2 regions of the Ancylobacter sp. G4_0304 genome follow, and region 1 is predicted to be linked to the other one. Evidence: riboswitches for the same ligand, from Rfam matches in the RefSeq annotation. Region 1 holds a riboswitch; the other holds the start of a gene.
The links. Region 1 has a riboswitch for thiamine pyrophosphate ahead of VRZ77_RS13050 (ABC transporter substrate-binding protein). Riboswitches for the same ligand answer to the same signal wherever they lie in the genome.
Positions count from the first base shown of each region.

Region 2: another riboswitch for thiamine pyrophosphate. It lies ahead of thiO (glycine oxidase ThiO); the one in region 1 lies ahead of VRZ77_RS13050 (ABC transporter substrate-binding protein).

Region 1 is NZ_JAZDRM010000020.1:65,675-71,279, reverse strand. It holds gene phnE (phosphonate ABC transporter, permease protein PhnE) at 1-717, shown strand, start outside; gene VRZ77_RS13065 (hypothetical protein) at 847-999, shown strand; gene VRZ77_RS13060 (hypothetical protein) at 1,213-1,425, shown strand; gene VRZ77_RS13055 (ABC transporter ATP-binding protein/permease) at 1,600-3,327, shown strand; gene VRZ77_RS13050 (ABC transporter substrate-binding protein) at 3,391-4,338, opposite strand; TPP riboswitch at 4,422-4,540, opposite strand; gene VRZ77_RS13045 (winged helix-turn-helix domain-containing protein) at 4,589-5,605, opposite strand, start outside.
Region 2 is NZ_JAZDRM010000013.1:31,104-36,708, forward strand. It holds gene VRZ77_RS09465 (MHYT domain-containing protein) at 1-2,201, shown strand, start outside; TPP riboswitch at 2,305-2,429, shown strand; gene thiO (glycine oxidase ThiO) at 2,487-3,491, shown strand; gene thiS (sulfur carrier protein ThiS) at 3,469-3,666, shown strand; gene VRZ77_RS09480 (thiazole synthase) at 3,669-4,496, shown strand; gene VRZ77_RS09485 (thiamine phosphate synthase) at 4,533-5,138, shown strand; gene VRZ77_RS09490 (DUF2087 domain-containing protein) at 5,244-5,605, opposite strand, start outside.

The sequences.
Region 1 (5,605 bases):
GTGATCGCGGTGCTGGTGGCGGCCTGGTACGAAGCCGAGATGAACCCGGCGCAGCTGCTGCGCGACGCCGGCAACATGGCGACGCTCGGCGCCGATTTCCTGCGCCCGGACTTCACCGACTGGGACGTCTATTTCAACGCGATGCTGGAGACGCTGGCGATCGCGATCTGGGGCACGGTGCTGGCGGTGATCGTCGGCATCCCCTTCGGCATTCTCTCGGCGGAGAACGTGGTGCCGCACTGGGTGGCGTTCCCGATCCGCCGGGTCATGGATGCCTGCCGCGCCATCAACGAGCTGGTGTTCGCGCTGATCTTCATTGCCGCCGTCGGCCTCGGTCCGTTCGCCGGCGTGCTGGCGCTGTTCATCCACACCACCGGCGTGGTTGCCAAGCTGTTCTCCGAGGCGGTGGAGGCGATCGACCCCGCGCCGGTGGAGGGTATTCGCGGCACGGGAGGCACCTGGCTGCAGGAAATCATCTACGGCGTGCTGCCGCAGGTGATGCCGCTGTGGATCTCCTATGCGCTGTACCGCTTCGAATCCAATGTCCGCTCGGCCACGGTGCTCGGCATCGTCGGTGGCGGCGGCATCGGCATGACCTTCAACGAGACCATGCGCGGCTTCCTCTACTCGCAGGCCTCGGCGATCCTGATCATCGTGGTGCTCACCGTCTCGCTGCTGGACATGATCAGCCAGAACATCCGCAAGCGCTTCATTTGAGCCGCGCTGCCCGTGCATGGGGCGGTGGGCAGGGCTGCAAAAACATCCGTAACGATCCAGTCGCGGACGACATAGCTCTCTCTTAACGCTGCCGTTCCAATCCGACACGGCGCTGATAGGAGAAACGCCATGTCTCGTCTTGATCTCGCGCGCCCAGCCGCGTTCCGCGTCCTCGTAGCCGCCGCCCTGATCGCCACGTTCGGCATCACCGCCGCCTCTGCCGGTGGCCGTAGCAAGGATGATCGTAAAGCGTTCTGGCAGACGCTGCATGAATCCAGGTAGCCCTGGGGCCGGATGTTCCACACGCATAAGATCGCGCCGGAGAAGTCGCCGGCTGCCACTCCCGCCAAGTCTAAAGGCTGACGGCGTTTTCAAATTGCACGAACGCAATCATAGCGGTGCGTTCTGGTATCGTGAGCGGCGCATGTGCATGGTGTAATGTCCCCATATCAAGGTTCGGCCGCAGAGGCGGGCCTTGAGGGATGGAGAGACGCCATGCACAAGCTCATGATCGCCAAGCTTTTCCTCGCCCTGTCCTCGATCGCGATCATTGGGGCCGCGGGTTTTTACGCCGACCGGCGGGATGAGACGAGCGAGGCGTCGCTGCATATGGCGGCGTACGCGCCGGCGCGGGTGCTGGTGGAGCCGGCGATGTTCGAGGGCGACAGCGCCGCGCTGCTCGCCTCGGCGCGCGACACGCGCTCCTGAGCGAGGGCCTTTCCGTCGGCAGCTAAGTGCCGTCGCCAAATATTCGCTCGAAGCTTTCCGATTATTAATTTGATCGTCATTCTCCCGCCTGCATCCTTTTCAATGACTGTTTGAGACGGCGCGTCCCGTGCGCGCCGTTTTTCTTTGTGCATCCTTGAGGCCGGAGTGTTCCGCTTGCGTGCTGTCCTCTCTCTGCTCGCCGATTTCTGGCGTCTTTCCTCGCCCTATTTCCGCAGCGAGGACAAATGGCGCGGCGGCGCGCTGCTGGCGGCGGTGATCGGGCTGGAGGTCGCCTGGGTCTACGCCATCGTTCTGATCAATGAGTGGAACAACGCGTTCTACAATGCGATCCAGGAGAAGGACTTCGCCGCCTTCACTCATCAGCTCTGGCTGTTCATGCTCTATGCGGCGGGCGCGATCGTCGTCGCGGTGTACCAGCTCTATCTGCGGCAATGGCTGGAAATACGCTGGCGCACCTGGATGACGGAACGCTATCTTTCCGGCTGGCTGGCGGACAAGACGCATTACCTGATGCGGCTAAAGGGCGACACCGCCGACAACCCCGACCAGCGTATCGCCGAGGACGTGCAGGCCTATATCGCCCAGACGCTCAGCCTTTTCATGGGGCTTCTCAACGCGGTGATGACGCTGACCTCCTTCGCGGTGATCCTGTGGGGGCTCTCGGGCGATTTCAGCTTCAGCCTGTTCGGCGGCGACTGGCGGATTCCCGGCTATCTGGTCTGGGCGGCGTTCGCCTATGCCGCGGTCGGCACCTGGCTGACCCATCTCATCGGCCGGGTGCTGGTCGGGCTGAACTACAACCAGCAGCGCTACGAGGCGGATTACCGCGTCGATCTGGTGCGCGTGCGCGAAAATGGCGAACAGATCGCGCTGATGGACGGCGAGGCGACCGAGCGGGCGCGGCTGCTCTCCCGGTTCTCCCATGTGGTGCATAATTTCTGGGGCATCATGATCGCCCAGAAGCGGCTGACCTGGTTCACCGCCGGCTATGGCCAGATTTCCAACGTGTTTCCGTTCCTGGTCGTAGCGCCGGCCTATTTCGCCGGCGGCATCACGCTCGGCCAGCTCATGCAGACCTCCTCGGCCTTCGGTCAGGTGCAGGGCTCGTTCTCGTTCTTCATCACCGCCTATTCCTCGCTGGCGGAGTGGAAGGCGGTGGTGGACCGGCTGGTCGGCTTCGAGACTTCGGTCGCGGCCACACAGGCCGAGTCGCGGCGGATCGATTTCCGGCGCGTGACCGGCGGCGATGGCGCGATGCTCGGGCTCGACGGCTTCGAGGTGCGCCTGCCGGACGGGCGCGTGCTGGTCACCGCCGACGGGCTGCGCCTCGATCGCGGCGAGCGGGTGCTGCTGACCGGGCCCTCGGGCTCCGGCAAGAGCACGCTGCTGCGCGCCATGGCCGGCATCTGGCCCTATGGCCATGGCGAGATGGCGCTGGCGCCCGACGCCCGCGTGCTCACCCTGCCGCAGCGGCCCTATCTGCCGGTCGGTTCGCTGCGCGGGGCGCTGGCCTATCCCGATGCGAGCGTCGAGCATTCCGACGAGGCGCTGCGCGAGGTGCTGGAGGCGGTGGGGCTCGGCGCCTTTGCGGGTCGCCTCGACGAGCGCGGCCTGTGGTCGTCGATCCTGTCGGGCGGCGAGCAGCAGCGCTTCGCGGTGGCGCGGGCGCTGCTGATCAAGCCGGACGTGCTGCTGCTGGACGAGGCGACCTCGGCACTCGACGAGCCGGGCGAGGCGGCGCTGTATCGGCTGATCGCCGGGCGGCTGCCGCAGGCCGCGATCCTCTCCATAGGCCACCGCTCGACGCTGATCGATCTGCACCAGCGTCATGTCCGGCTGGAGCGCGACGCGGACGGACCGGCGCGGCTGGCGGCGGCCTGATCCCGGAGGCGGCCAGCGGGCCGTTCCGGGATGACGATGCTTCAGGCGCCGCGCGAAGGTCGCCTATGGCAGAACCGGCGCGTAGGTCGACACCGGCTCGACCTTCTCGATCAGCTTGTGCTCTTTCATGAACTCGGCGAAGCGGGCATAGCGCTCGCTGTCCAGCGCCGCCGGGGCGTGGGCGAAGCGGCGCAGCGTGTCGGTCCAGGCGGTGCGGTTCAGCTCGTCGTCGAGTTTCGGGTTCGCCTTCACGAACACGCCCCACGCCTCGTCCGGGTGGTTGAGGATGTAGATGGTCGCGTCCTCGACGGCGGCGAGGAACTTCTTGAGCCGCGGATCTCTCAGCTTGTCCTTGTGCGCGACGTAGATCAGCTCGTCGAACACCGGCACGCCGTGCTCTTCCGGGAAGAAAGCGACGCCTTCCTTGCCTTCCAGCTTGATCTGGGTGAGCTCGAAATTGCGATAGGCGCCGATCACCGCATCCACCTTGCCGGCCATCAGCGCCGGAGTGAGGGCGAAGTTGACGTTGATCATGGTGACATCGGAGGGCTTCAGCCCGGCGTCGGTCAGCATGGTGCCGAGCAGCGCATCCTCGAAGCCAGCGACCGAGAAGCCCACGGTCTTGCCCTTGAGATCGGCGAGCGTCTTCACCGGCCCGTCCTTCAGCGCGACCAGCGCGGTGAGCGGGGTCGAGACCAGCGTGCCGACGCGCGCCAGCGGCAGGCCTTCGGCCACCGACTGGTAGAGGCTCGGCTGATAGCTGACCGCGATCTCGGCCTGCCCGGCGGCGACAAGGCGCGGCGGGGCGGAGGGATCGGCCGGCGGCACCAGCGTCACGTCGAGCCCGTGCTGCTCGAACAGGCCCTTTTCCTTGGCGACGATCAGCGGCGCGTGGTCGGGGTTCACATACCAGTCCAGCAGCACGGTCAGCTTCTCGGCAGCGTGTGCGGGCACGGCGGCGAGGGCGAGCGCGCAGGCGAGGCCGGCGGCGGCGAAAGTGTTCTTCAACATGGATCTCCTCCCAGAATGGAGACCCGGCACATGAGCTTGGGGGATCTTCCGGCGGCGGCCCGGTTCCAATGAACGCGTGAGCGGCCCTGCCTTGGCTCCGTCCCTTCGCCGGCATGACCCGGATCAGGTTCAAAGGGTCTGGCGGATGCCATCTCAGCCCCTTGATCCATCGCTGAATCGCGGGACACCCCTCGGACAGGCAAAGGTTAGCAGGCTCGGTATGCCACGGCAAATGGGCGGGGGCGCGCATTCACGCGCCGCGCCAGCCCTCCAGATAGCGCACGCCTTCCACGCCGGTGAAACGGGCAAGGCGTGTGAGCTCGGCGTCGAGCGCCGCGAGGCGGCCGGCGGAGCCGCGCACGCCCGGCTCCAGCCACAGGCGCCTCACCTCCAGCACGCCGGCCTTGCGCTCGGCCTTCATGTCGATGCGGCCGACCATCCGGTCGCCTTCGAGGATCGGGAACACGTAATAGCCATAGACGCGCTTCTCCGCCGGGACGAACACCTCGATGCGGTAGTCGAAGCCGAACAGGCGCTGCGCCCGCGCCCGGTCGCGCAGCAGCGGGTCGAAGGGCGAGAGCACGCGGAGCCGCGAAGGGGCGGCGGGCAGGGCGTCGAACACGGCGCGGCTGCCGGCGAGCGCATGGCTGGCGCGGGTGCGTCCGTCCTCGCAGCCGATGATCACCGGCTCCAGCCGCTCCGCATTGGCGGCGACCCAGGCTCTCGCTTCCTCGGGCGAAACCAGATCCCAGAACGCGGCGATCTCGCCATGGGTGGCGAAGCCGAGCCGCTCCAGCGCGCTGGTGCAGGCCCAGTCGATGAAGACGTCTTCCGGCACCTCGCCTTCGCGGTCGGCGGCGGGGATGACGCGCTCGGTCAGGTCATAGACCTTCTGGAAGCCCTCGCGCCCGGCAATGGAGAGCGCGCCGGTGCGCCAGAGATATTCCAGCGCGGTCTTCTCCGGGTGCCAGTTCCACCAGCCGCCGGGCGGGCGCTTCTCCGCCTCGAAGTGCCGCGCCATCAGCGGGCCTTCGCGGGTGATGCGTTCATGGACGTGGTCGACGTAAGCTTCGAAGCCGTTCTCGTGCCAGCTGCGCCAGCGTTCCGCCAGACTGCTACGGGCACGGGCGAAGCGGTGCTTCCAGTAGCGGAAGAAGGCGCTGGGGATGATCGCGGCGTCGTGGGTCCAATGCTCGAACAGGGCGCGGTCCTTTTCGAGCAGCCGCGTCAGCTGCTCGTGCCGGTAGCCCTGCGCCCGCGCGAACAG
Region 2 (5,605 bases), on a different contig from region 1:
GCATTCGGCCGGCGGCGCCTGCCACGCAGCGCGGCTGGCTGGCGGCGGGAGCCTTGGTGCTGGGCGGCGGCATCTGGTCGATGCATTTCATCGCGATGCTGGCGCTGCAGGGCGGCGTGGCGATCTCCTACGATCCGCTGCTGACGTTGTTGTCCTTCCTGATCGCGCTGGCCGCGACCGGTGCGGCCTTTCTCGTGGCCAGCCGGCCGGCGACCACGCGGCGGCTGGTGCTCCTGAGCGGCGTATTCATGGGGCTCGGCATCGTCGGCATGCACTACACCGGCATGAGTGCGATGCGCCTCGCCGGGCACCTCGAATATGACTACCTGTTCGTCGGCGGCGCCATCATCATCGCCATCGGCGCATCGATCGCCGCGCTGTGGCTGGCGTTCCGCCGCTATTCGGTGATTCAGCGTGTCATCGCGGCCATCGCGCTCGGGATCGGCATCGCCAGCATGCACTATGTCGCCATGATGGGCGTCAGCTTCGTGACCTCGGACGAAGCGATGTCGAGGCATCAGGCCGCCGGGATCGGCGTTTCCTATCTCGCGGTGCTGGTGACTGGCACCAGCTTCATCATTTTCGTCGCTGCCATCCTCGCCGCCATGTACGACCGCCGCTTCGTGCTGCTGGCCGAGCGCGAGGCCGCCATGTGGCGCGAGGACGAGGAGCGCTACCGCACGCTTTATCGCCGCACGCCGCTGCCGCTGCATTCGCTCGGCCCCGATGGGCGGATCGAGCAGGTGAGCGACAAGTGGCTCGACATGCTCGGCTATCAGCGCAACGAGGTCATCGGCCGCCCGCTCACCGACTTCATGACGCCGGAATCCGCCCGCCAGCGCAACGAGGAACACTGGCCGCGCCTCGTGGGCACCGGCGAGCTGCGCGAGGCCGAGTACAAGCTCATCACCAAGGACGGCCGCCAACTGGACTGCGTGCTCTCCGCCGTCGCCGAGCGCGACGCGGAAGGGCGCCTGACCAAGACGCTGTGCGGCCTCATTGACATCTCCGAGCGTCGGCAGGCCGAGGAGGCGCTGCGCCAGGCGCAGAAGCTGGAAGCGGTCGGCCAGCTCACCGGCGGCATCGCCCACGACTTCAACAATCTGCTGGCGGTGATCCTCGGCAATCTGGAACTCGCCAACAAGCGCGCGCCGGACGATCCGCGCCTGCGCCTCCTGCTGGGCAACACCATGCAGGCGGCGCAACGCGGCGCGGCGCTCACCCAGCGCATGCTCGCCTTCGCCCGCCGGCAGGACCTAAAGCCGCAGCCGGTCGACGTGCCCGAGCTGGTGCTCGGCATGGCGGAGCTGATGCGCCGTTCCATCGGCCCGAGCGTGAAGATCGAAACCCGGTTCCCGCTCGGCCTGCCGCGCGCGCGGGTCGACGCCAACCAGCTCGAACTGTCGCTGCTCAACCTCGCGGTGAACGCGCGCGACGCCATGCCCAATGGCGGCTCGATCGTGATCGCGGCGCGCGAGGAGGACATCGACGCCGCCCGCGCCGCGTTGGAGCCCGAGGGGCTGCCGGCCGGTCGCTATTTCTGCCTCACCGTTACCGATGACGGCATCGGCATGGACGAGGAAACGCTCTCGCACGCCACCGAGCCATTCTTCACCACCAAGGGCGTGGGCAAAGGCACCGGGCTCGGGCTCGCCATGGTCCACGGCCTCGCCGCGCAATCCGGCGGACGCCTGGTGCTGACCAGCCGCAAGGGCGAGGGGACGACGGCGGCGATCTACCTGCCGATTGCCGACGAGACCGCGAAGCCGCTTGTCGCGCCGCCGCCGGAGCACGTGGTGGTGGATTCCAGCGGCGCCCGCATCCTCGTGGTCGACGACGATCCGCTGGTGCTCTCGGCCACGGTGGCGATGCTGGAGGACCTGTCCTATGTCGTGACCGAGGCGTCCTCGGCGCAGCAGGCACTGAACCTGCTGGACGGCGGGGCGACGTTCGACGTGGTGCTGACCGACCAGGCGATGCCGGGCATGACCGGCGTTCAGCTCTACCTTGCCATCCGCAAACGCTGGCCGGAGCTGCCGGTCATCCTCGGCACCGGCTATGCCGAACTGCCCCCGGAAGCGGGGGCCGATCTCAAGCGGCTCGGCAAGCCGTTCAGCCGGGATGCGCTGGAACAGGCGATCTCCGTCGCCACCCGCGGCACCAACGAGAACGTGGTGCGCATGTCGACGCGCCAGGCCTAGCCGGTAGGGCCTCTGGCCGGGTTCCGGCGCGCGGCGCCGGGCCGGGAGGTGTTGCGAATATTCCCGGCACTCCCGTGACATCGGCCGTTCGAATGATTATATCAGACCCGTCCAGGGGAGCCTCGTCAGGAGGCTGAGAGGCCATCGGCGCGCGGGTTATGCGCGGCATGGCGACCCTTTGAACCTGATCCAGCTCGGACTGGCGGAGGGAGGGAGTGCATGACCCCGCATAACGATATCCATGGCGAAACGGCGACGGATGCGGCGCGCGCGACCGGCAACGCGATGCGGGTGCGCATCGTCGGCGCTGGCGTGGCGGGGTTGACCTGCGCCCACGCCTTCGCCCGGCGCGGCGCACGGGTGACGCTGGTGGACCGCAATGCGGGTTCCGGGCGCGGCTGCTCATGGTATGCGGGCGGCATGCTCGCGCCATGGTGCGAGCGCGAGAGCGCGGAGCCGATCATCGTCGAGCTGGGGCTGGAATCGCAGGACTATTGGCGCGAAGCGGTGCCGGACGTGCCGAACGAGGGCAGCCTCGTGCTGGCGCAGCCGCGCGACCTGCCCGACCTGCGGCGCTTCGCCCGCCGCACCGATCATTATGAATGGCTCGACGGCACCGCCATCGCCGCGCTGGAGCCCGATCTCGACGGGCGCTTCGACCAGGGCCTGTTCTTCGCCAGCGAATCGCATCTGGAACCGCGCAAGGCGCTCGCCGCGCTCACCCGTCGGCTGACCGACGAGTTCGGCGTCGAGATGAGATTCGAGGCGGAAGGTTTCACGCCGGAGGCGGACGACGCCGATATCGTGGTCGACTGCCGGGGCCTTTCCGCCCGCGACGAGCTCACTGACCTGCGCGGCGTGAAGGGCGAGATGCTGGTGCTCTATTCCACCGAGGTGTCGCTCAAGCGCCCGGTGCGCATGCTGCACCCGCGCATCCCGGTCTATATCGTGCCGCGCGGCGACGGGCATTTCATGATCGGCGCCACCTCGATCGAGAATGACGAGCGCGGCCGCGTCACCGGGCGCTCCATGCTGGAGCTGCTCGGGGCGGTCTACGCGCTGCACCCGGCCTTTGGCGAAGCGGAAATCGTGGAGATCGGCGCGGATGTCCGCCCGGCCTTCCCCGACAATCTGCCGCGCCTGCGCCGGCGGGGAAAGACCATTTACGTCAACGGCCTGTATCGCCACGGCTTCCTCGCCGCCCCTGCGCTGGCGCGCCGCGCGGCGGAACTGGCTTTTGACGGGACGCATTTCCCGGAGGTGATGGATGAAGATCGTCGTGAATGGTGAGGCGGCCGAGACCCGCTCGGCCAGCCTGACCGAACTTCTCACCGAGCTCGGCTATGCCGACGCCGTCGTCGCCACTGCGGTGAACGGGACAATGGTGCGCGCCGCCCGCCGCGGCGAGACCCCGCTCACTGAAGGCGACCGCATTGAAATCCTCGCCCCGATGCAGGGAGGCTGAGCATGGACGCCGTGAACACCACCACGAATGCCACATCATCGAGCGCTAACACCGATCCGCTGGAGTTCTACGGCACGCAGGTGTCGTCTCGCCTGCTGCTCGGCACGGCGCAATATCCCTCGCCCGCCATTCTCGCTGAGGCGATCCGCTCCAGCGGCACCGAGATCGTCACGGTCTCGCTGCGCCGCGAATCCGGCGCTGCTAAATCAGGCCAGAGTTTCTGGTCGCTGATCCGCGACCTCGGCGTGAAGGTTCTGCCCAACACCGCCGGCTGCAAGACCGTGAAGGAAGCCGTCACCACCGCCGAGATGGCGCGTGAGTTGTTCGGCACGCCCTGGGTCAAGCTGGAGGTGATCGGCGAGGACGACACGCTGCAGCCCGACGTGTTCGGCCTGGTCGAGGCCGCGCGCATCCTGTCGCGCGATGGCTTCCAGGTGTTCCCCTACACGACCGAGGACCTCGTTGTCGCCGAGAAGCTGGTTTCCGCCGGCTGCGAGGTGCTGATGCCGTGGGGCGCGCCGATCGGCAGCGGGCGCGGGCTGAACAATCCCTATGGCCTGCGCTCCATGCGCGCGCATTTCCCCGGCATTCCCCTCGTGGTCGATGCCGGCGTCGGCGTGCCGTCCCATGCGGCGGCGGCGATGGAGCTGGGCTATGACGCGGTGCTGCTGAACACCGCCGTCGCCAAGGCGGGAGATCCGGCGCGCATGGCGCGCGCCTTCGCCCGCGCGCTGGAGGCCGGCCGCGAGGCCTTCCTCGCCGACCCGATCGACGCGCGCGACATGGCCGCTCCCTCAACCCCGGTGATGGGACGCGCCGTGCTCGGCTGATCCATCGCCACCCTTCGCGTAAGTTCAGGTGCCTAGATGAAGCTCGACCCGTTCTATCTCATCGTCGACCGCGCGAGCTGGCTGCCGCGTCTGCTGCCGCAGGGCGTCAAGCTGGTGCAGCTGCGCGCCAAGGAGATGGAGCCCGACCAGCTTCGCCGCGAAATCCTGCTGGCGAAGGAAAGCTGCGCGCGCTACGGCGCGCAACTCGTGGTCAATGATTACTGGCAGCTCGCCATCGAACTCGGCTGCGATTTCGTGCATCTGGGCCAGGAAGACCTCGCGGACGCCGATGTCGGCGCCATCCGCGCGGCCGGCATGCGCCTCGGCATCAGCACCCATGACGATGCCGAACTCGACACCGCGCTGGCGGTGCGGCCGGATTATGTCGCGCTCGGGCCGGTCTATCCGACCATCCTCAAGCAGATGCGCTGGGCGCCGCAGGGGCTGGAGCGGGTGAGCCAGTGGAAAGCGCGCGTCGGCAAGGTGCCGCTGGTCGGCATTGGCGGGCTCACCATCGAGCGTGCGCAGGGCGTGCTTTCCGCCGGGGCCGACTGCGTGGCGGTGGTGACTGACGTGCTGCTGAACCCCAACCCGGAAGTGCGCGCCCGCGAATGGGTGCTGGCCACCCGCGAGCGCGCCTGACCGCTCCACATCCGGTAAGGGGATCGTCGAGTGCAAGGCCGTCGCTCCCGGCGCACGGGTCGCCGGGAGGAGGAAGGGCTCTACAGGGCCTGCCGCACTGGCGGTTTACGGGGAATAGCGGCCCTTGCCCGCGCTCAGGAGCGCATTGAGCATCGGCAGTTCCGGCGGTGGGGCGCGTTCGATGCGGGAATATTCTCGCCCGTCCGGCGTGCGCCGGAACAGGCCCAGCTCCACCAACTCGCGGCGCAGCAGCGCATGGTCGCCGAAGCCGTGATGCTGGTTGAGCAGCTGGTTCATCCGCTTTTCCGCGAACACCTCATGCGCGGGAAGCTGCGCCCACAGCACCCACAGGCACAGTTCCTGAAGGTTGCGCTTCTTGGGCCAGCGCTGGAGCGCGCCCGCGACGTCAAACAGCCGCAGCGCCCTGGCGCAGCGGGCGTGATCGGGCGCGCGGGCGGGCGGCGCGG